DNA from 4 places in the Lentzea sp. NPDC092896 genome. Region 4 is predicted to be linked to each of the others. Evidence: riboswitches for the same ligand, from Rfam matches in the RefSeq annotation. Region 4 holds a riboswitch; each other region holds the start of a gene.
The links. Region 4 has a riboswitch for cobalamin ahead of ACIQF0_RS10125 (hypothetical protein). Riboswitches for the same ligand answer to the same signal wherever they lie in the genome.

Region 1 (5,443 bases), 1.1 Mb from region 4:
CGAGCAGCCAGCCGAGTCCTTTGCTGATCAGGAAGTTCAGCGGGTCGGAGATCGCGCCGGCGAGCTTCATGCCGTCCTGCATGAAGTTGTTCATGTCGGAGATGACGCTGACGACGTCCTTCGCGATCGCGGCGCCGTCGCCCTTCTGGAGGTCGTCCCCGAGCTTCGCGCTGTCCTTCATGAGCGAGTAACTGCTGCCACCGAACGGGATCAGCTTCGCGGACGCCTTGCCGACGTTGTCGCCGGAGTACTGGTCGCCGTAGCTCTTGCCGAGTGCGCCGAGGTTCGAGGTGCCCTTGCCGCCGGAGACCATCGGCGGCGCGGTGGCGCTGTCGAGTCCACTTTGGAGCGTCTTGCCGAACGCGTCCGTCGTCGTTTGCTCGTGGCCCGCGTAGGTCTGCGCGGTGGCGGTGAGGGCGGAATCGATCTTGCCGAAGCCCTCGGTCATCTTGCCGAAGTGGCCGTGCAGATCGCCCAGCAACTCGTCGTACTGCTGGTAGAGGCCGAGCAGGTGCCCGAGCGCGCCCCAGCTGACCGCGGGCACCGACGCGGTCGTGACGGCGTCGTTGAGCTTCGTGGAGGTGCCGGAGAGCGTGCCGATGGTCTTCGCGCACCGGGCGATCTCGTCCGCGTGCACCACGATCCCGGTCACCAGCGGTCGTCCTTGCGGAAGATGCTGCCGGTGTCGCCGTCGTCGTCCGCCGGGGAACGGGCCGGTGGGGCGGCGGGCCGGCCGAAGATCTCCTGCTGCGTCGCCAGCACGCGCTCGGCGATCGGGAGGTCGGTGTGGCCCTGCACGATCTCCGCCTGCTGACGCGCGGCCGCGGCGACGGCCAGGTGCAGCGTCGACATCACGGCCTGGGAGAGCTGCGTGGTGCTCAGCCGCTTCGCGTCCTCGGTGAACCGGATCTCCTTGATGGAACCGGACAAACCCGCGACGACCGTGACGGAACGGTCGGGGGACTGGACGCTGGCTTCCACTGTTCTGAGCTCGTTGCCCATCGCGTCGTACTCGGCGGCACGGGCGTCGGCGGCGCGGTTCGCCTGCTCGAAGAACTCGAGCTTCTGACGCATCTGTTCCAGCAACTCAGCGCTGTCAGGCATGCGCCGAACGTACCAATCGCGGCTGGGCGGGGTGGCCGCACCCACGGCCACCCCACACCATCAGGCGACAGCGGCCTTCTCAGGGGCCTTGGCCTTGCGCGACGCCGGGTCGATCAGCAGGCCGAACACCACGCCGATGCCGACGTAGAGCGTGGCGAGCTGGGCGAGCGAACTGAGGCGGAACTGCCACAGCACGTTCACCGGCATGTCCGCGGGGATCGTGTCCGGCGGCGCGGGGAACGCCAGCAGCACCACCGCGACGGCCGCGGCCACCGCGAGCAGCACAGCGGTCGTCCGCACCGGCTGCGACTGGGCGCGCAGCTGTTCGGCGAGCCAGCTCGCGGCCCACACGATCACCAGTCCGGCCACCACGACACCGAGGTAGAGCGCGGTCCGGTAGTTCACCGTCTCCGGGTCACCCACGGCCGGCGGGTTGGCCGGGTACTTGAGCCACGGCAGCAGCGCCACGGCACCGAACACCGCGGCCCCGAACGCGAAGCTGCGGCTGAACGGCGTGCGGTCGGCGAACCAGCGCTTCGACAGCGCGTAGGCCGTGGCGAACACGAGGCCCACCGCGATGCCGACGATCACCACGCCGAGCATGCCGCCCACGACCTGGGCGCCACGGCTGACCAGCTCTTCCTCGCCGCCGTGCGTGTGGCCGGCCTCTTCGCCGGCGGGTGCCCGTGCCTCCTCGACCGCGAGCGCGGCGCGAATCGGGATCTCGGTCACCAGCAGCTGCACGAGCGCGGAGGCGACGCCAGCAATACCGCCGGCCGCGACTCCGCGCAGCGCAAGGGACTTGTACGTCGTCGTCATGTCTTCCCTGCCTGGGATCGGGGGATCAGTGGCAGGGGACGCCGAGCGCGTGGCGGCCGTCGTGGAAGAACTCGTGCAGCAACTCGGAACCCGCGCCGAGCGCGAGACCGTTCTCCTGCAGGACGAGGTACGTGACGATCAGGCCGAGAAGTGCGGCGGCGAACGCCCACTTGGGCACCTGGACGGCGGACAGATTTGCTGCGGGGCTCGTCATGACGGGCTCCTCCATACCTCGTGGAAGGTCAACTCTCCTTGCGGCGCCGCAGCCGGTCTCCTGACTCCCGGATCAACGCTGCCCCCGCGTCTTCCCAGCCCTCTCGCGAGGACCAGTGACGTGCTCGGCGGGGATCGCTTCCCGGTCACAGTGGCGAGGACCGCGCCGGATTTTCACCGGCTTCCCGTCACTGCGGCGCGTGCACCGTAAGTTGATCCATCGGTTAAGCACAACCGGCCATAAGAGTTGTTGCGTTCCTCACTTCACGAGTGGACAGTCACCACACTTCCCACCTGCGGCGACGCGGTAGTAGAGACAACACGACCGACGCCGGAACGTGACCTCGCCGGGAAAACTGAGGAATTCTCCCGCCTGTTCGAACGGCGGTGAGCTCATGAGCCGTTCGCCGCGTTCTTCCGCTTCCTCGGCGGTGAGCATGCGTGCGCGCACAACCATTTTGAGCGCGCCCGCGACGTTCGACATCGCGTTGCCCCACAACAATCCACGCGCCACCGGCGTGACGGCCTGGATCGCTTCCACCACCGGTTCGAGCGCCTCTGCGGCCTTCGGGCCCAGTCTCGGCTGGTCGATGCGGACGCTCAGGCCGTTCGCGGGGTGGTGCTGCCACCAGAGGTTCTCCGGGCGGACGTCGATCGGGATGCCCGCGGCCGTGAGCGGGCTGAGCAGCCGTGCCGTGTAGCTGAGGAAGAACAGGCTGGCCGCTACGCGTGGTTCCTCCGCTTTGTACCGGATCGCGATCGCGTCGATGGTGTTCTTGAGCGCCGGACCTTCCAACAACGCCGTTCCCGGCAGCCAGGACTCGTCCGGGCGGCCCACGTCGAGCGCGAAGAACGGGTTGATTCCGCGCACCCGGCGCAGTGCTTCGAGGACCTCGGCGAACTCAGACACAGAAGTTCACGCTACTGGGTGTCCATGCAGGACAGATCACGTCCACGGCCTGGGACAGATGTGACCGCGGTGTGGACGGGGGTCGCCGGGATGGGAGGATGTCATGCCGTGAAGACCTTCGATTCCCTGTTCGCTGAACTGACCGAACGAGCCGCCACCAAGCCGGAGGGTTCCGGCACCGTTGCTGCGCTCGAGGCCGGGGTCCATGCGCAGGGCAAGAAGGTCCTGGAGGAGGCGGGCGAGGTCTGGATCGCCGCCGAGTACGAGTCCGACGAGAAGCTCTCCGAAGAGATCTCGCAGCTGCTCTACCGCCTCCAGGTGCTCATGCTGGGCCGTGGGCTCACCCTCGAAGACGTCTACAAGTACCTCTGACGGAAAAGACTTTCACATGCTGCGCGTTGCAGTCCCGAACAAGGGCGCGCTCGCTGAACGCGCCTCCGCCATGCTCACCGAGGCCGGCTACCGGCAGAGGCACGAGCCGCGCGACCTGACCGTGCTCGACAACAACAACGACGTCGAGTTCTTCTTCCTGCGCCCCAAGGACATCGCGATCTACGTGGCGTCCGGCGACCTGGACCTCGGCATCACCGGCCGCGACCTGGCCGCCGACTCGGGCGCCGACGACAACGGCAACTCCGTCGAGGAGCTGCTGGCGCTGGGCTTCGGCTCGTCGACCTTCCGCTACGCGGGCCCTCGCGGCACCGACTGGAAGGTCTCCGACCTCGAGGGCAAGCGCCTCGCCACCGCGTACCCGAAGCTGGTGGGCCGCGACCTCAAGGCCCGTGGCATCACCGCGAAGGTGATCCGTCTCGACGGCGCCGTGGAGATCTCGATCCAGCTGGGCGTGGCCGACCTGATCGCCGACGTGGTGGGCTCCGGCCGCACCCTGCGCCAGCACGACCTGGTGCCGTTCGGCGAGCCGATCTGCCAGTCGGAGGCGGTGCTGATCCACCGCAACGGCTCGGAACTCACGGCCGCCAAGAAGCAACTGACGGCACGCCTGCAGGGCGTCGTGTTCGCGCAGCAGTACCTGATGCTCGACTACGACTGCCCGCGTTCGATCCTCGATGACGCGATCGCGCTGACTCCGGGCCTGGAGTCGCCGACCGTCGCGCCGCTGGCCAACCCGGACTGGGCGGCCGTGCGGGCGATGGTGTCGCGCAAGGAGGCGAACCAGGTGATGGACGAGCTGGCCGCGATCGGCGCCAAGGCCGTGCTGGCCTCGGACATCAGGTTCTGCCGGCTGTGATCACGGAGCACGCCCTGCTGGACGTGCTGCCAGGTTCCGCCGAGGAGTTCGAGTGGGCGTTCGGCGAGGCGCGGGAGCTGATCTCCGCCTCGCCGGGCTTCCGCGGCCTCGAACTGCTGCGGTGCCTGGAGACGCCGTCGCGCTACCTGCTGCTCGTGCGCTGGGACTCTCTTGAGGATCACACGGTGGGCTTCCGGCAGGGGCCTTCGTATGAGAAGTGGTCCGCTTTGCTGCACCGCTTCTACTCGCCGTTCCCCGTGGTGGAGCACTACGAGAGCGCGCTGAGCACCTCTTCGTCCGTGGTCTGAGCGAAGCTGTCGTACCAGCGGCTGACCGCGCCGAAGCGGCGCGGGAGCAGGAGCGCGATCACCGGCGTCGTGAACGTGGCCAGCGATTCTTTGGCGGCCACCGGGACGGCGAGGGTCGTGGTCCGCGGTTCGTGCTGGGCGATCCAGTGCAGCGCCGCCTTGGCCGTGACGCCGGTGGCCAGGCCGTCGTCCACGAGGATCACGTCGCGGTCCTTGAGGGTGAGCGGCTTGTCCCCGCGGTAGAGGGCCGTGCGTCTTCTGGCTTCTTCGCGTTCCTCGTCGCAGGTGCGGCCCAGTTGTTCTTCGGTGAGGTCGAGCGCTCTCAGCACTCTCGGGTCGTAGATGGGCTCGCTGTCCGCGGTGACGGCGCCCACGCCGTATTCCGGATGGCCTGGGGCGCCGATCTTGCGTGCCACGACCACGTCCAGTTCGGCGTTGAGGTGGCGGGCGACTTCTTTGGCGACTGGGACGCCGCCTCGGGGAGGCCCAGGACCAGCGGGTCGTGCCAGGGGAGGTCGGCGAGTCGCGCGGCGAGGGCGCGGCCCGCTTCCTGCCGGTTCGCGAACCTCTTCACAGTCAGGCTGACGCTAGCCCCTCCGGGCTCAGTCGAACAGGCCGGCGACGTCGGTGGTCATCGAGACGAAGCCCGAACCGGTGGCGATGATGGCAAGCCAGAACAGCATCGTGCCCCGCCTGGTCTCGGCGGCGTCGGCGGGACGGGCTTCAGCTCGCGGCGCCGGCCCTGAGTTGTGGACCTGGACGCGCTCGTGCCGGCCGAAGTGCGCCCGGAACTTGATCCAGGTGTGGCGGCTGCAACCGAACAGGACGCCGTTCGCCGTG
Region 2 (5,443 bases), on a different contig from region 4:
GCGAACAAGCTCGTCGACGTCATCGACCGCAACCTGTCCTACGACCCGCTCAAGCCGGGTCTGTGGGCGCAGGGCGGCGGCGACGCGGCGCTCTCGTACCTCGCGAAGCCGGGTACCGCGCTCGTGGTGAACAAGAACGAGGCCTCGCTGAAGGCCGACAAGTCCGAGGGCCTGCTGGTCCTGAACCACCACAACGCCAACGGTGACCGCGCGTCGGTCGTCCTGGTGAAGTCGAGTGGCCGGGGCAGCGCCTACTAGATCGGATGTTTCACGAGAGGCCCGGTTCTTCGTTTGGAACCGGGCCTCTCGGCGTGTCACGGCCCGGAACTGCCTCCCGTCACCCCTTGACGCGACCCCGTTCCTGCGGTCGAGTGACACTCGAAAGTGGGATATGGGCCGTGTGGGTGTCCCGCAGTACGGGAGATAACACCCCGATGGGGTGTCCGGCATGCGGCGGGCGGCCTGGATGCCGGTAGCCTTTCGCGAAGGAAAGTAGTCCCACCAATTGGGGACTGACACCTGGGAGGTGTGTGGATGCGGCTCGCAGTGATCCCAGGAGACGGGATCGGGCCCGAGGTCATCGCTGAGGCCCTGAAGGTCCTCGGAGAGGTCGTTCCGGCGGCCGAGATCACTCGCTACGACCTCGGCGCGGCGCGCTGGCACGCCACGGGAGAGTTGTTGCCCGAGTCGGTGCTGGGAGAGCTTCGCCAGCACGACGCGATCCTGCTCGGCGCGGTGGGCGACCCGTCGGTGCCGAGCGGAATTCTGGAGCGGGGCCTGCTTCTGAGGCTGCGCTTCGAACTCGACCACCACGTGAACCTCCGCCCGGCTCGTCTCTACCCCGGTGTCCGCAGCCCGCTCGCGGACCCGCCGGAGATCGACATGGTGGTGGTCCGCGAGGGCACGGAAGGCCCGTACGCGGGCAACGGCGGCCTGCTCCGCAAGGACACGCCGCACGAGATCGCCACCGAGGTCTCGCTGAACACCTCGTTCGGCGTCGAGCGCGTGGTCCGGGACGCCTTCGCGCGTGCGTCGAACCGTCAGCGCCGGCACCTGACCTTGGTGCACAAGACGAACGTCCTCACGCACGCCGGCTCGTTGTGGTCGCGCGTCGTGGAGGAGGTCTCGCTGCAGCACCCGGACGTCACCGTGGCCTACCAGCACGTGGACGCGGCGACCATTCACATGGTCACCGACCCGGGCCGTTACGACGTGATCGTCACCGACAACCTGTTCGGCGACATCCTGACCGACCTCGCCGCCGCCGTCACGGGTGGCATCGGCCTGGCCGCGTCGGGAAACATGGACGTGACCCGTCGCAACCCGTCGATGTTCGAGCCGGTGCACGGTTCGGCGCCGGACATCGCGGGCCAGGGCATCGCGGACCCGACGGCCGCCGTGCTGTCGGTCGCGCTGCTGCTCGACCACCTCGGCGAGCACGAGTCGGCCCGCCGGATCGAGGCCTCCGTGGCCTTTGATCTCGCTACCAGGGACCACCAGTCGCCTGGGGCCACCTACGCCATCGGCGATCGTCTCGCGGCACTCGTGTCGTCGAACGTCCGCACTGGCTGAGGTTCATCCGCTCGACGTTTTGAAGCCCCGGCCGGACTTTCCGGCCGGGGCTTCGGCGTTCTCCGCGTCAGAGCTGGCCGTTGGCCTCACGCCACGCGCGCTCCTTCTTGATCCACTCGTTGTCCTGCGGGAACTCGTCGATCGTCGGCACGCGCCGGATCTCGGTCTTGAACCCCGGGCCGGTCAGCGGCATGCGCTTGGCCCACTCGATCGCTTCTTCCTTCGACGAGACGTTGAGCAGGTAGAAGCCGTTGAACAGCTCCTTGGTCTCGCCGTACGGGCCGTCCGTGACGACCGGCGGCTCGGCGGAGTAGTCCACGACGACGCCCTCGGACGGCTCGGACAGACCCTCGGCGGCCAGCAGCACACCGGCGCGGATCAGCTCCTCGTTGAACGCGCCGACCGTCTCCAGCATCTTGTCGAAGTCGACCTCGCCCATGTTCGCGAAGCCCTCGTCGGTGGCGCGCATGATCAGGATGTACTTCACGGTGGATCTCCTCGCTCGGTGTCTTCCTCGGTGACGTCCACAGGTCGAACGGACCGCGGGCCGGATCGACATCACACCCGAAAATTCTCGAACTTTCTGTTTCCGCAGGTAGGGTCGCCTCAGTCGTGCGTGGGGGAAGACCGGTCGAAGTCCGGCGCTGACCCGCAACGGTAGGTCTCCTGATCAGGAGACGAGCCCGAACACCCGCTCACGGTGACCGAGAAGTTCCGACTCCGCCGTGGACTGCGGGAAGGACCCAGTGCTCTCCAAGATCAGCGTGCTCGTCGGCGTGCTCGCCGTCAGTCTCGTCGCGGGCGTCGCGCTCGGCCCCGTCTCCGTTCCGTTCGACCTCACGCTCGAACTGCTGTGGGCGGCGCTGACCGGCGGCACGATCCCCGCCGACCTCGCCGGGCAGTACCACATCGTCTGGGACATCCGGCTTCCCCGAGTTCTGCTCGCGGCCGTCGTCGGCGCCGGCCTGAGCACGGTCGGCGTCGCCATCCAGGCGATGGTCCGCAACGCGTTGGCAGACCCGTACGTGCTCGGCATCTCGTCGGGCGCGAGCGTGGGCGCGACGGCGGTGGCGACGCTCGGCATCCTGTCCGGCCTCGGCGTCTACGCGTTGTCGGTGGGAGCGTTCCTGACCGGTCTCGGCGCTACCGCCCTGGTCTACATCACCGCACGCACGAGCCGAGGGCTCACACCGTTGCGGCTCGTGTTGACCGGGACGGCGCTGGCGTACGGGTTCTCCGCCGTGGCGATGCTGCTGGTGTTCCAGGCACCGCGCGGTGAGGCGGCGCGGGCCGCGATGTTCTGGTTGCTCGGCAGCCTCGGCGGGGCGAACTGGCAGTCGCTGCCGGTCGCCGCCGTGGTGACCGCGGCCGGCATCGTCTACCTGGCGACCAAGGCGCGGCAGCTCAACGCGCTGGCGATGGGCGACGAGACCGCGACCACGCTCGGCGTGGCGGTCAACCGGTTCCGCACGCACCTGTTCATCGTCACCGCGGCCATGACCGGTGTGCTGGTGGCGGTCAGCGGTGCCGTCGGGTTCGTCGGACTGATGCTGCCGCACCTGACGCGCATGGTAGTGGGCGCCGACCACCGCAAGGTCCTGGCGCTCGCACCGCTGGCCGGAGCGTCGTTCCTGGTCTGGGTGGACGTGGCCGCGCGCATGCTCGCGGCACCGGAGGAACTCCCGCTCGGCGTCATCACGGCCGCGCTCGGCGTGCCTTGCTTCATCTTCCTGATGCGTCGCAAGTCCTACGTCTTCGGAGGCCGCTGATGCGCGTCGAGCTGAACGACGTCGCCGTCCGGAACATCATCTCCGACGTTTCTTTGCACGCCTCTGGCGAGGTTGTCGGCATCGTGGGCCCGAACGGCAGCGGCAAGTCCACGACGCTGCGCTGCGTGTACCGGGCGTTGAAGCCCGACGCCGGCACTGTGCTGCTCGACGGCTCGAACGTCCACAAGCGACATGATGTCGCCCGCCACCTCGCGGCGTTGACCCAGGAGTCGCAGGTCGAGTTCGACTTCACGGTCACCGAGGTCGTGGAGATGGGCCGGCTGCCGCACGACCGTGATCCGGTCCGCGACTCTCGGGTGGTGGCCGAGGCACTGTCCACGGTGGACGTTTCACATCTCGCTTCGCGCAGCTTCCTCAGTTTGTCCGGTGGTGAGCGACAGCGCGTGCTCATCGCCCGCGCGATCGCCCAGGAGCCGCGGGTGCTCGTGCTGGACGAGCCCACGAACCATCTCGACATTCGCCATCAGCTCGATGTTCTCCAGCTCACGCGTGGGCTGGGGATCACGGTGCTGACGGTTCTGCACGACCTGAACCTCGCTGCTTCCTTCTGCGACCGGCTGTACGTGTTGGACGAAGGACGGATCGTCGCGTCCGGCACACCGGCGGAGGTTCTCGTGCCTGAACTGATCGCCAAGGTTTTCCACGTCACCGCGCACGTCGTGCGGCATCCGACCACGGGAGTTCCCCAGCTCCTGTTCGATCAGGAGGTCACCCCTTGAGAACCGTTGTCCTTGCCGCTGTGCTGTTGGTCTCCGGCTGCGGCGCCACGGTCGCCCAGGACACCTCCGCGTCCGACCCCGTGACGGTCACGAACTGTGGTCAGCAGGTCACGTTCGACAAGATTCCGTCCAAAGTGGTCACCAACGACACCGGGATCACCGAGTTGATGTTCGCGCTGGGACTCAAGGACCGGATGGCGGGTTACGTCATCAGCGGCGTGGACTCCGTCGACGTGCGCACCTCGCCGTGGAAGGCCGACTTCGGGAGCGTGAAGCATCTGTCCGACAAGGTCTCCAAGGAGGTCGTGCAGGGCGCGAACGCCGATCTGGTCTTCGCCGGCTGGAACTACGGGTTCAGCGAGAGCACCGGGTTCACGCCGGACGCGTTGAAGGCGTTGGGGATCGGGACCTACCAGCTGACTGAGGCCTGTCGGAACGGGGTGGGCAAGCAGCGCGGCATCATGCCCGCGTTGGACGCGCTGTACACGGACCTGCGCAACCTCGGGAAGATCTTCCGGGTCGAGGCCAAGGCTGAGGAGCTCGTGAAGGGGTATCAGGAGCAGATCGCCCGTGCCGGGAAGTTGATGGAGGGGAAGCCTCGGCCGAAGGTGTTCCTGTACGACAGCGGGCAGGACCAGCCGTTCACGTCCGGGAAGAACGCCGCGCCTCAGGACGTGATCTCGAAGGCGGGTGGGGACAACATCTTCGGGGATTTGAACGACAGCTGGACGACGGTCAACTGGGAGACCGTGGTGCAGCGGAACCCCGATGTGGTGTTGATCGTGGACTACGCGGACGGGGAGGCGAACACTCCGGAGCAGAAGCAGGCGTTCCTGGAGGGCTTCGCTCCGCTGGCCAACTCGCCTGCGGTCAAGGGGAAGAGGTTCTTCTCGTTGCCGTATGCGGCGTTGGTGGAGTCGCCTCGGAACGCGGCTTCGATCGAGGCGTTCGCGAAGTTCCTGGCCCAGGGGTGACGTCGGTGCGGGTCGGGTTGCGGGCGGTTGCCGGGTTCCAGCGGGGTTGGTCGCGTTCCGTGCGGGTGGTTGCCTTGCGTCGGCGGGCTCCGGGTGGCACCGCGTGGGTGCCGTTGCGAAGGCGTGAACCCGTGACCAGATAGTGGGAGATTTCCTCCCGTCGCTTGGTACGCCGCGCTGAGCTGTGGCAGCATCGCCGACATGGTTCAGTACGTCGCCATCATTATTGACGAGCGCGTCGGGTAGTTGCCGCCCCTGGCACCCGACGCGCAGACCTCTCGCATCCCGCGGGGGGTCTTTTTGTTTGCCCGGATGAGGAGATGACCCCGATGGCCGGCCCGACCGACGAGTTCCACGTCTACGACACGACGTTGCGCGATGGCGCACA
Region 3 (5,443 bases), on a different contig from region 4:
AGCACCCGGTCGCCCGGCTGAATGCGGGCGGCCTTGACCGCCGCGACCGCCGTGGTGCCCTGCAGGAGCAGGGCGAGAGCCTCGTGGTCGCTCACGCCGTCGGGCACGTCGATCGGGTTCTCGATGACGGCCTTCGTGGCGTAGGCGCCGCCGCGCGGCACGCCCATGACCCGTCGGCCTTCTCCTGTGATGCCAACGACTTCCGAGCCGAGGACGACCGGGAGCGACGGCCCTGGGTACCACGGGAACAGCTCCCTGCCCTTGCCCCGGCGGATGACCGTCTCGCCGTAGTTGAGGCCGATCGCGGTGACGTCGACGAGCGTGTCGCCGGTCGGGTCCGGGACCTCCTCGACCTTCAGCACCTCGGGCCCGCCGAACTCGTGGAACCGCACTGCCTTCATTCGCTGCCTCCCCTGGATAAGCGGACCGCTGGTCCGGTTGCTAGAATACGGACTGCCGGTCCGCTTGTGTCAAGGGAGAGTTCGTTGGAACGTGCCGATGCCGCCCGCAACAGGGCCGCGATCCTGGCCGCCGCCACCCGGCTGATCGGCGAGCGCGGCATCGACGCCGTGTCGGTGGACGACGTGGCTGTCGCGGCGGGCGTCGGCAAGGGCACCGTGTTCCGGCGGTTCGGCGACAAGGCGGGCCTGGTGGGCGCCGTGGTCGACGCCACCGCTGCCTCCTGGATTCAGACCGCGTCGTTGGAGTGCCGCTCCGCCGGAGAGTTCGCCGGCACCCTGTTCGACCACGTGCTGGCGTCGTTGCCGCTGGTCATCGCCGTGGAACGGACGACGGTCCGCAGCTGCGAGGGCAACTTCCGGATCACCGTCGAGCGGCTGGCCCGGCTGGTCGGCTCGACGTTCAAGGCGCACACCGTGCTGGCCGTGCTGCGAGGCGAGCACATCGAGTTCCTGCTGGCCCAGGGCATGACGGCGGCCGAGATCCGGGCGGGCGTTATCTCGCTCGCGGACACGCTCGCCGCTGAGGTTTGATGCCTGGGTGATGAACCGACAGCTCTCCGGAACCCGCAAGAAGACGCTCCTGGAGAGGCTCGGCCCGGTGCCGGACGTCGACCCCGACCGCTACGGCGATGGCGGCCCGGTGGGCGCGCTGGAGACCCGCGTCGCACAACTGCTGGGCACCGAGGCGGCGCTGTTCGTGCCGACCGGGACCATGGCGCAGCAGATCGCCCTGCGCTGCTGGGCCGACCGCACGCACAACCCGATCGTCGCGATGCACTCGCAGGCGCATCCGCTGAACCACGAGGACGACGCGCTGACCGTGCTGTCCGGCCTGCGACCGATCAAGGTCGAGAATTCCGAGGTCGCGACCTGCCCCGAGCCGTACGGGACACTGCTGCTGGAGGTCCCGGACCGCGAGAGGGGGTTCGTCCTGCCGACGTGGGACGAGCTGACGTCGCTGGTCGACGCCGCGCGCGAACGAGACGCGGTCGTGCACCTCGACGGCGCGCGACTGTGGGAGAGCACCTTCGGCCTGGGCAAGCCGCTGCCCGAGATCGCGGGCCTGTTCGACTCGGTCTACGTGTCGTTCTACAAGTCCCTCGAAGGCATCTCCGGCGCGGCGCTCGCCGGCACCCAGGACTTCGTCGACCAGGCACGGGTGTGGCGGCACCGGTACGGCGGCATGCTGTTCCAGCAGTGGCCGGCGGCGCTGTCCGCGTTGCACGGCCTGGACACCGTGCTGCCCCGGCTGGGCACCTACGTGGAGCACGCCAAGGTCGTGGCGTCCGCCATGGGCCTGCCGGAGCCGCACACCCACCAGTTCGCGCTGCACCTGCCCGGCGACCCGAAGCGGCTGACCGAGGTGAGCGGCAAGTTCCTCGGCAACTTCTGGCGCGACGGCCTGCTCGCGAAGAACGAGATCACGATCGCCGAGCCCGCGCTGGAGTGGACGGCGGACGAGGTCGCGGAGGCCTGGGCGGAGTTCCAGAGCCTGATCTAGGGCGACGTCGCTCACCTGGCTGTTGGACCCGGCGGTGCGAAATGCGACGATGCCGGGGCTGTGAGGGGAGTGCGAGGAAGCCGGTGCGAATCCGGCGCCGTCCCGCGACTGTGACCGGTAGTGAGAGAACCGGGAGTCAGGAACTCGTTCCCCTCTTGATCACCGACCGCGGGCGTGGACACCCGAGGAAGGACTTCGCCGAGCATGTTCCCCTTTTCGGCTGTCGTCGGCCATGACGACCTCCGGCTTGCCCTGCTGCTGAACGCCGTTCATCCCGGCATCGGCGGCGTTCTGGTCCGCGGCGAGAAGGGGACCGCGAAGTCGACCATCGTGCGTGCCCTCGCCGCGCTCCTGCCCGAACTGGACGTGTCGCGAGGCTGCCGGTTCGGCTGCGTGCCCGGCAGCACCGACTGCCCCGACGGGCCGCACGACGGCGTTGACCGTCGACCGGCCAAGCTCGTCGAACTGCCCGTCGGCGCCACCGAGGACCGGCTGGTCGGGTCGCTCGACCTGGAGAAGGCGCTGACCGAGGGCGTGCGGGCGTTCCAGCCCGGGCTGCTGGCGGCGGCGCATCGCGGCGTGCTCTACGTCGACGAGGTCAACCTGCTGCACGACCACCTGGTCGACCTGCTGCTCGACGCCGCCGCGATGGGGCGCGCGCACGTGGAACGCGAGGGCGTGTCGGTCTCGCACCCGTCGCAGTTCCTGCTGGTCGGCACCATGAACCCCGAGGAGGGCGAGCTGCGGCCGCAGCTGCTCGACCGGTTCGGGCTGACCGTGGCGGTGAAGGCGGCGCGGGACGTGAGCGTGCGCACCGAGGTGATCCGGCGCCGGCTCGCCTACGAGGCCGACCCCGTGACGTTCGCGGCCAAGTGGGAGGCCGAGGACGCGAAGCTCAAGCAGCAGATCGCCGACGCCAAGCAGAAGCTGCCGCAAGTGTCCCTTCCGGACAGTGAGCTGCGCCGGATCGCCGCTGTCTGCGCGGCTTTCGAGGTCGACGGCATGCGCGCGGACCTCGTGGTCGCCCGTGCCGCCACCGCCCACGCGGCGTGGCGAGGCGCCGAGACCGTCGAGGAGACCGACGTCGAGACCGCCGTCCGGCTCGCCCTGCCGCACCGCAGGCGGCGCGACCCGTTCGACGAGCCCGGCATCGAGGAGCAGCAGCTCGAGGACGCGATGAAGCAGGCCGCCGAGCACGCGGAGGAGCCGGAGGAAGGCCCGGACGACGACGGCCCCGGCGGCGGTGAGCTGCCCGAGCCGCAGGAAGGCCCGAAGGGCAACGGGAACGCGCCCAGCGACAGTCCTGCGCCGGAACCCTCGCCCGCGTTCAAGGCGCGGCTGCTGGAGGTTCCCGGCGTCGGCGAAGGCGCGCCCGGCAAGCGTTCGAGGGCCCGCGCGCGCACCGGCCGGATCGTCCGGTCGTCCAAAGTGGACGGCAACGGGCTGCACCTGGTCGACACGCTCACGAACGCCGCGCCCCACCAACGAGCACGTGGCCGCAGTGGCCCCGGACTGCTGCTCACCGCCTCCGACCTGCGCAAGGCGGTCAGGGAGGGCAAGGAGTCGAACCTCGTCCTGTTCGTCGTCGACGCCTCCGGCTCGATGGCGGCGCAGAAGCGGATGTCGGCCGTCAGCGGCGCGGTGATCTCGTTGCTGCGCGACGCCTACCAGCGCCGGGACAAGGTCGGCGTGGTGACGTTCCGCGGCCAGACCGCCGAAGTCGCTCTGCCCCCGACGACTTCCGTGGACGCGGCGGCCACCCGCCTCAAGAAGATGCGCACCGGAGGCCGGACCCCGCTCGCGGACGGCCTGCTGAAGGCCCACCGCGTCCTGGAGATCGAACGGATGCGCGACCCGCAGAAGCGCCCGCTCGTCGTGCTGCTCACGGACGGCCGCGCGACGTCGTCCGGCCTGGGCGGCGACCCGACCAAGGACGCGCTCAAGGCCGCCACCCTGCTGGAGAAGACCGCCGTCGTGGTCGTCGACTGCGAACAGGGCCACGTCCGGCTCGGCCTCGCGCAGAAGATCGCCGAGGCGTTGCAGGGCACCTGCGTGAAGCTCGACCAGCTCAGCGCCGACCACCTCGCCGGCGTCGTCCGGGCCGCGTGAGTTCGCGTCCGGCGAACTCGCCGGAGTCTGCGGAGCAGCGACCAACGAGCAAGGAGAATCCCAGTGCCTCAAGGACAACCCACCGAGGTGCCGAAGGACGGCCTGACCACCCGCCAGCGCCGCAACCGGCCGCTGCTGATGCTGCACACCGGTGAGATGAAGGGGAAGTCGACGTCGGCGTTCGGCATGGCGCTGCGCGGCTGGAACCAGGGCTGGGACATCGGCGTGTTCCAGTTCGTGAAGTCCGCCAAGTGGAAGGTCGGCGAGGAGTCCGCGTTCAAGGCGCTCGGCAAGCTGCACGACGAGACCGGCGAGGGCGGCGCCGTCGAGTGGCACAAGATGGGCGAGGGCTGGTCCTGGACCCGCAAGCAGGGCACCGAGGACGACCACGCCACCGCCGCGCTTGAGGGCTGGCACGAGATCCAGCGCCGGATCAACGCCGAACGACACGGCTTCTACGTGCTCGACGAGTTCACCTACCCGCTGCACTGGGGCTGGATCGACGTCGACGAGGTGGTGGAGACGCTCGCGAACCGGCCCGGCCACCAGCACGTCGTCATCACCGGCCGGTACGCGCCGCAGAAGCTGATCGACGCCGCCGACCTCGTGGTGGAGATGACCAAGGTCAAGCACCCGATGGACGCCGGGCAGAAGGGCCAGCGGGGGATCGAGTGGTGAACAGGCTGGTCGTCGCGGCCCCGGCCTCTGGCAGCGGCAAGACCACCGTCGCGACGGGCCTGATGGCCGCGTTGCGCAGGGCCGGGTCGCGGGTCGCGCCGTTCAAGGTGGGACCCGACTACATCGACCCCGGCTACCACTCGCTCGCCACGAACAGGCCAGGCCGCAACCTCGACCCCGTGATGGTCGGCGAGCACCGGATCCCCGGCCTTTTCGCGCACGGCTCCAAGGGCTGCGACATCGCCGTCGTCGAGGGCGTGATGGGCCTGTTCGACGGCCGCATCGACACCGCGGGCATCGGCTCGACCGCGCACGTGGCCAAGCTGATCAACGCGCCCGTGCTGTTCGTCGTGGACGCACGCGGGCAAAGCCGGTCGCTCGCCGCGTTGCTGCACGGCTTCCGCGGCTACGACCCCACCGTCCGGCTCGGCGGCGTGATCCTCAACCAGGTCGGTTCGGAACGGCACGAGCAGGTGCTCCGGTCGGCGTGCGACGAGGTGGGCCTCGACGTGCTCGGCGTGCTGCCGCGCGATCCGCAGTTCTCCTTGCCCTCACGGCACTTGGGGCTCGTGACGGCGGCGGAGCACGGGCCGGAGGCCGTCGCCGCGGTCGACGCGATCGCCGCCGCCGTGGGCAAGCACGTCGATCTCGACGCGGTCCGCAGACTGGCCTCGTCGGTGCCCGCGATGGCCGT
Region 4 (5,443 bases):
CTACAAGTGGATCGACTCGATCTCGGACCTCAAGCGGCTGGAGTCGCGGGAGGACCGCAGGTCGTTCCTGCTCAACCTGATCTGCTTCGCGGCGTGCATCGAGGGCCTGTTCTTCTACGGCGCCTTCGCCTACGTCTACTTCCTGCGGTCGCGCGGGCTCTTGAACGGCCTCGCGTCGGGCACCAACTGGGTGTTCCGCGACGAGTCGATGCACATGGCGTTCGCGTTCGACGTCGTGGACACCGTGCGCCGCGAGGAGCCGGACCTGTTCGACGACTCCTTGTACGAGGAGGTCAAGCAGATGCTGCGCGAGGCCGTCGACGCCGAGGTGCAGTTCGCGGAGGACCTGCTCGGCGGCGGTGTCGCCGGCATGTCGGTGGCGGACATGCGGTCCTATTTGGAGCATGTCGCGGACCGGCGGCTGCAGGTGCTCGGCATCGAGCCGATCTACGGTTCCAAGAACCCGTTCGCGTTCATGGAGCTGCAGGACGTGCAGGAGCTGTCGAACTTCTTCGAGCGCCGGGTTTCGGCCTACCAGGTCGGTGTGACCGGCACGGTGGCGTTCGACGAGGACTTCTGAGTCGTGCGGGTGCGGTGCCCCTGGCCGGGAACTCCGGTCAGGGGCACCGCTTCGTCAGCAGGCGAGCGTCGGCGCGGCGGGGTTGCCTCCGCCGTCGAGGTTCGCGAGCTTGACCCCGGTCAGGCCGAGCACCGCCTGAGCCGTGGCACGTGGAGCGGTCGCCTGGTCGAATCCCGTTGCGTCGTAGGCGATCGCGCCTCGGTCCGCGACGGCACCCGCACAGCCGACCGCGAGCGAACGCAGGAACTGACGCGCCTGCGTCGCGGCCGCAGGGCGGTGACCGGCCAGCGCCTGCGCGGCCAGGCCGGTGCTGTTGGCGTTGGAAGCGTTGGCGCCGACGGAGAAACCGCCGTCGGCGTTCTGCTTCGACGCGAGCCAGGCGGTGCCTTCGGCGGCGTTGACGTTGTCACCGGTGGCGCGCAACGCCTGCACGACCAGCGCGGTCGAGTCGACGTCACTGGCGCACGGGGTCTGACCGAAGTTCAGCGGGAAACCCCCGTCGGGGCACTGGGTTCCGGCGAGGAAGGCCTTGGCCGACGCGGGCGAGCCGGCCGGCGTGCGGTCGAGGGCGATCAGCGCCAGGGACTGGGTGAAGGCGTTGGAGAAGTCACCGAAGTCCGACCGGTCGGAGAACCTCCCCGACGGCGCGAGCAGGCCGCGCAGACCGGCTTCCAGGTCGACACCGCCGAAAGCGTTGCCGTTCTTGTGTCGCACCTTCGCCGCCAGCAACAGCTTGGCGTGCGCGCCCGCGTAGGCCTCGGTGCCGGAGCCGACGTAGCCGGTGGTGATCTCCGGCTTCGCCAGCCACGTGATGGCCTTCTCGGCGTTGGTGTCCGAGGAACGGGCGGCGGCGAACGCGAAGATCGCGTCGATCGTCAGGCCCTGGTCGGGGAACTTCTGGCCGCCGAAGTCGGCCTCGAACCGTTCGCCGTCGACCAGTTGCCGGGCGAGCCAGCCCGCGGCGGCGCCGGACTTGTTGTGCGTGGCCGCCACCGCGGGGGTGGCAGCGGTGCCAATGCCCAGCATCAGGACAGCAGCGAGCACCAGACGTCTCATGAGAACCCTTTCCCGCACTTCCACGACAGGAGTTGGTGAACACCGCGCGATGCGGGTGACCGGGCTTGCCGCGGAGGGCACACCGTTGCGGGACAGCGCCGGATTCTCACCGGACTTCCCCCGCGCCGCGCTGAACGCCCAACAGGTTCTCATGCCGCGCAAGGCCCCGTACCGGGTACGGATGTGACGCTCGCCTCCGACCCCGAAGGCGGTGCCGAACAGCGGTTTCCAGGTGTTAACCTCGCTCGGCTCGACAACTTCATACCTCGCCCGTGACGGGGAAGCCGGTCGGAATCCGGCACTGTCGCGCAACCGTGGGCCACTGGTTTCAGTGGCGAGTCGGGTCACCATCCGGGCGGGGTGAACGGACCGACCGCTGTCGCGAAACGCAGGGGTGGCTGCCGGCGCCCCGCGTCGTCTCCTCTCCTCGAGCAGCACGAGGAGGGGGAGAGAAATGACCCGGCGCAGGAGCCTGGCCGCACTGGCGTTCGCCGTCGGCGCGGGCCTGATCGCCACGACGATCGCCGGAACCGCGGCCGCCGCGGGAGATCGCGACGCCGCCCACTCCAGCTCCGTGTGGCTCTCCCACCAGCTGCGACCCGACGGCACCCTGGAGAACCCGCTCGGCGGCGAGCTGCCCGACCACGGCCTGATGCTCGACCTGGTCTTCGCGATGCACGCCTCCGGTGACGGCGCGCTCGCCGAGCCGATCATGAAGTTCCTGGACGACCAGGGACACGTCACCGACTACTTCACCTGGGACGGCCTCGCTCCCGGCCAGGGCTTCGACCAGATCGTCGTCGGCGGCGCGGTGGCCAAGACCCTGCTCGCCGCGCAGATCTCCGGCCGTGATCCGCGTGCCTTCGACGGCCACGACATGGTCGCCGAGACGAAGGCGGCGATCCGGCGCTCGGGCGTCGACGCCGGCCGGATCAGCGACTACTCGAAGAACCCCGAGTGGGCGGACATGGTGAACAACAACGCCAACATGTTCGGCCAGTCCCTCGCCGTGATCGGCCTGGCGGTGGCGGGGGAGAACGACCAGCCCGCCATCGACAAGATGGTGACGCAGCAGTGTTCCGAGGGCTACTTCCGGATCTTCTTCGGGTACGTCCAGGGACCTGAGGGCCTCAAGGTGTCCTCCTGTGACGAGGGGAAGGCCGACGGCTCGTCGGCGCCGGACGGTGACGCGACGGGCCTCGCGCTGTCGGCCATGCTCGCGGCGAAGCGCGCCGGGGCGGCCGGGCTCGACGAGCCGATCGCGAGGACCGTGACGTGGCTGAAGAACAACCAGTCCGCCGGTGGTGGCTGGGGTGGCGGTGTCGGGACCGAGGCGCCGAACACCAACAGCACCGGCCTGATCGTGCAGGCGCTCGCGGACGCGGGCGGCGCGGGTGCTGAGGTCGGCAGGGGCGTCGAGTTCCTGAAGTCCGCACAGGCCGGCGCGTCCGACTCGGGTACCGCGCTGGCCGGGCAGATCGGTGCGATCGCGTACGACCCGGCCTCGTACCAGGCGGCGCGCACCGGCGGCATCTCCGGCATCGACACGTGGATCAGGGCGAGCGCGCAGGCCTCGCTCGGGTTGTCGCAGATCGGGTTGTACGCGCTGGCCAAGGGCGACGTGCCCGAGCCGACCCCGACCACCACCGCGAGCAGCACCCCGGCGACGACTACGACCACGGCGGCACAGGGCACCACGCCACCACCGGTGCACACCAAGACCGAGACCACCACCGTCAGAGCGCCCACACCGACGACCAAACCGAAGGCCGTGGTCCGCCAGCCCGCCCCGGCGCCGAAGACCGTGCAACCGGCCGCGAAGACGTCCGCCGCGAAGCTCGGCGCGTACCTGGCCAACAAGCTCGTGCGCGGCGACCACGTCGAGGTCACCGAGAACGACAGGACCTACGTCGACTACGACGCGACCGCGGACCTGGTGCTGGCCCTGCACGCGCTGGGCGAGCAGCCGGACGCCGCGAAGAAGGCCTCGGAGTTCCTGCTGACGCCGGACGCGGTCAACGCCTACGCGCACGGCGCCGGGCAGGAGACCGGTGAGGCCGCCTACGCCGAACCGCTCGCGAAACTCGTCGTCCTCGCCCAGTTCCAGAAGTCCGACGACCTCGCGAACCGGCTGCGCGCCGACCTGGCGGCACTGCGGGGCGCGGACGGTCTGTTCACCGACACCGGCTCGTTCGCGGACTCCGCGGACTCCGTCCGCCGCCACACCTGGGCGGTGCTCGCCACCGTCGCCGACCCCGGCCAGGCGATCGAGGCGCTGGCCGCCCGTCAGTGCGAGGACGGCACGTTCCCGGAACGCATGGACGACGCGGACTGCGAGGACGGCGATCTCGCCTCCACCGCCGCCGCGGTCACCGCGCTGAACAGCAGGCCGTTCACCGAGGACGCGCCCGTCGCCCAGGCCCCGGCCGAGTGGTCGAAGGAGCGCGCGGCCGCGTTCGTGAAGGCGATCTCGTTGCTCGGCGCCAAGCCGAACGGCAAGGGCATGGTCGATGACGACGGTGGCGCGCCCTCCATCGCGTTGAGCGCCTCGGTCGCGGGTGCTCGCCAGGCAGCGGGCCTGGACGTGAGCGGTACCGCGAAGACGATCGGCGGAATGGTGCTCGCCGACGGTGGTCTGGCGCGGGTGTCCGGCGGTGACGGCACGACCGACTTCGCCACGAGTCTCGTTGCCGCACAAGGCATCGCGGGCCGATCGTGGATCAGCGCGAACGGTTCTCCGCTGTCACCGGTGGTGCGACTGCCCCTGGCCGACGCCAAGCCGGTCCCCGCGCTGGTCGCCCAGAACGCTCCACGGCACCCGCCGCTGTGGTCCTACTTCGCACTCGGCGGCGCCATGGTGCTCGCCGGTCTCGTTCTGCTGCTTCGCCGTCGTCTCTCCCAGGGGGTTCAGTGATGAAGAGAGTTCTCGCCGCCGCGGTGGTCCTCACCGGACTGGTCGTCGCGCCCGCTCCTGCCAGTGCCGCGGGCTACGACGGCATCTGCACCGGCGCGGACGCGTTGAGCGGCACGACGATCGTGGTCGACTTCCAGGAACTGGACGGCAACGGCGGGGTGGCCGCGCCGACGATCACGCGTTGCTCGCCCAACGCCGCTCCCGGCACCGACCGCACCGGCATCAAGGCGTTGCAGGACGCGGGAATCGCGGTCGCGGGCACGGTCAAGTGGGGCCTCGGGTTCGTGTGCAGGGTGGGCGGCCGTCCGACGTCGACGGAGAACATCCCGGTCACCGGCAACCCGACCTACAAGGAGGGCTGCTTCAACACTCCGCCCGGCTCCGCGTACTGGGGCTACTGGCACGCCGACGGTTCCGGCTCGACCTGGACCTACAGCAGCTACGGCGCGTTGAACCGCAACGTGATCCCCGGCGGTTTCGAGGGATGGTCGTTCTCGCTCAACAAGTCGGCCGGCACGAACCCGGTCCCGGGCGTGACGCCGACGAACCCGGCGGTGAACGTGAGCAACCCGACCGCGGCCCTGTCGATCAACGACCTGGACCGCAAGATCACCCTCGGCCAGACCACGTCCCTCACCTGGACCTCGGCCAACGCCACGTCGGTCAGCGCGTCGTCGGTCTCCCCGGCCAGTGGTGGTGGTAGCTGGTCCGGTTCGCTCGCGACGCCCGGCGGCACGCAGAACATCACGCCCACGGCGACCGGCACGTACACCTACATCATCTCCGCGACCGGGAACGGGGTGACGGTGTACTCGTCCGCCACCCTGACCGTCCAATGAGGAGGCTCGCGGCACTGGCCGCCGCCACGTTCCTGACGGTGGCGGTGGCACCCG

Region 1: another riboswitch for cobalamin. It lies ahead of ACIQF0_RS05195 (CbtB-domain containing protein); the one in region 4 lies ahead of ACIQF0_RS10125 (hypothetical protein).
Region 2: another riboswitch for cobalamin. It lies ahead of ACIQF0_RS20880 (FecCD family ABC transporter permease); the one in region 4 lies ahead of ACIQF0_RS10125 (hypothetical protein).
Region 3: another riboswitch for cobalamin. It lies ahead of ACIQF0_RS21850 (putative cobaltochelatase); the one in region 4 lies ahead of ACIQF0_RS10125 (hypothetical protein).

What each region holds. Positions count from the first base shown of each region.
Region 1 is NZ_JBIVPX010000001.1:1,173,777-1,179,219, forward strand. It holds gene ACIQF0_RS05180 (hypothetical protein) at 1-652, opposite strand, end outside; gene ACIQF0_RS05185 (YbaB/EbfC family nucleoid-associated protein) at 649-1,104, opposite strand; gene ACIQF0_RS05190 (CbtA family protein) at 1,165-1,923, opposite strand; gene ACIQF0_RS05195 (CbtB-domain containing protein) at 1,949-2,137, opposite strand; cobalamin riboswitch at 2,170-2,361, opposite strand; gene ACIQF0_RS05200 ((2Fe-2S)-binding protein) at 2,396-3,046, opposite strand; gene ACIQF0_RS05205 (phosphoribosyl-ATP diphosphatase) at 3,155-3,418, shown strand; gene hisG (ATP phosphoribosyltransferase) at 3,435-4,295, shown strand; gene ACIQF0_RS05215 (antibiotic biosynthesis monooxygenase family protein) at 4,292-4,603, shown strand; gene ACIQF0_RS05220 (phosphoribosyltransferase) at 4,564-5,112, opposite strand; gene ACIQF0_RS05225 (hypothetical protein) at 5,206-5,443, opposite strand, start outside.
Region 2 is NZ_JBIVPX010000004.1:5,408-10,850, forward strand. It holds gene ACIQF0_RS20865 (S8 family serine peptidase) at 1-258, shown strand, start outside; gene ACIQF0_RS20870 (3-isopropylmalate dehydrogenase) at 535-1,572, shown strand; gene ACIQF0_RS20875 (YciI family protein) at 1,640-2,059, opposite strand; cobalamin riboswitch at 2,154-2,286, shown strand; gene ACIQF0_RS20880 (FecCD family ABC transporter permease) at 2,319-3,341, shown strand; gene ACIQF0_RS20885 (ABC transporter ATP-binding protein) at 3,341-4,081, shown strand; gene ACIQF0_RS20890 (ABC transporter substrate-binding protein) at 4,078-5,055, shown strand; gene cimA (citramalate synthase) at 5,385-5,443, shown strand, end outside.
Region 3 is NZ_JBIVPX010000004.1:196,186-201,628, forward strand. It holds gene ACIQF0_RS21835 (zinc-binding alcohol dehydrogenase family protein) at 1-401, opposite strand, end outside; gene ACIQF0_RS21840 (helix-turn-helix domain-containing protein) at 486-992, shown strand; gene ACIQF0_RS21845 (threonine aldolase family protein) at 1,003-1,962, shown strand; cobalamin riboswitch at 1,993-2,129, shown strand; gene ACIQF0_RS21850 (putative cobaltochelatase) at 2,167-4,071, shown strand; gene cobO (cob(I)yrinic acid a,c-diamide adenosyltransferase) at 4,135-4,749, shown strand; gene ACIQF0_RS21860 (cobyrinate a,c-diamide synthase) at 4,743-5,443, shown strand, end outside.
Region 4 is NZ_JBIVPX010000001.1:2,284,761-2,290,203, forward strand. It holds gene ACIQF0_RS10115 (ribonucleotide-diphosphate reductase subunit beta) at 1-580, shown strand, start outside; gene ACIQF0_RS10120 (prenyltransferase/squalene oxidase repeat-containing protein) at 635-1,636, opposite strand; cobalamin riboswitch at 1,669-1,795, opposite strand; cobalamin riboswitch at 1,866-2,007, shown strand; gene ACIQF0_RS10125 (hypothetical protein) at 2,091-4,550, shown strand; gene ACIQF0_RS10130 (hypothetical protein) at 4,550-5,389, shown strand; gene ACIQF0_RS10135 (ABC transporter substrate-binding protein) at 5,386-5,443, shown strand, end outside.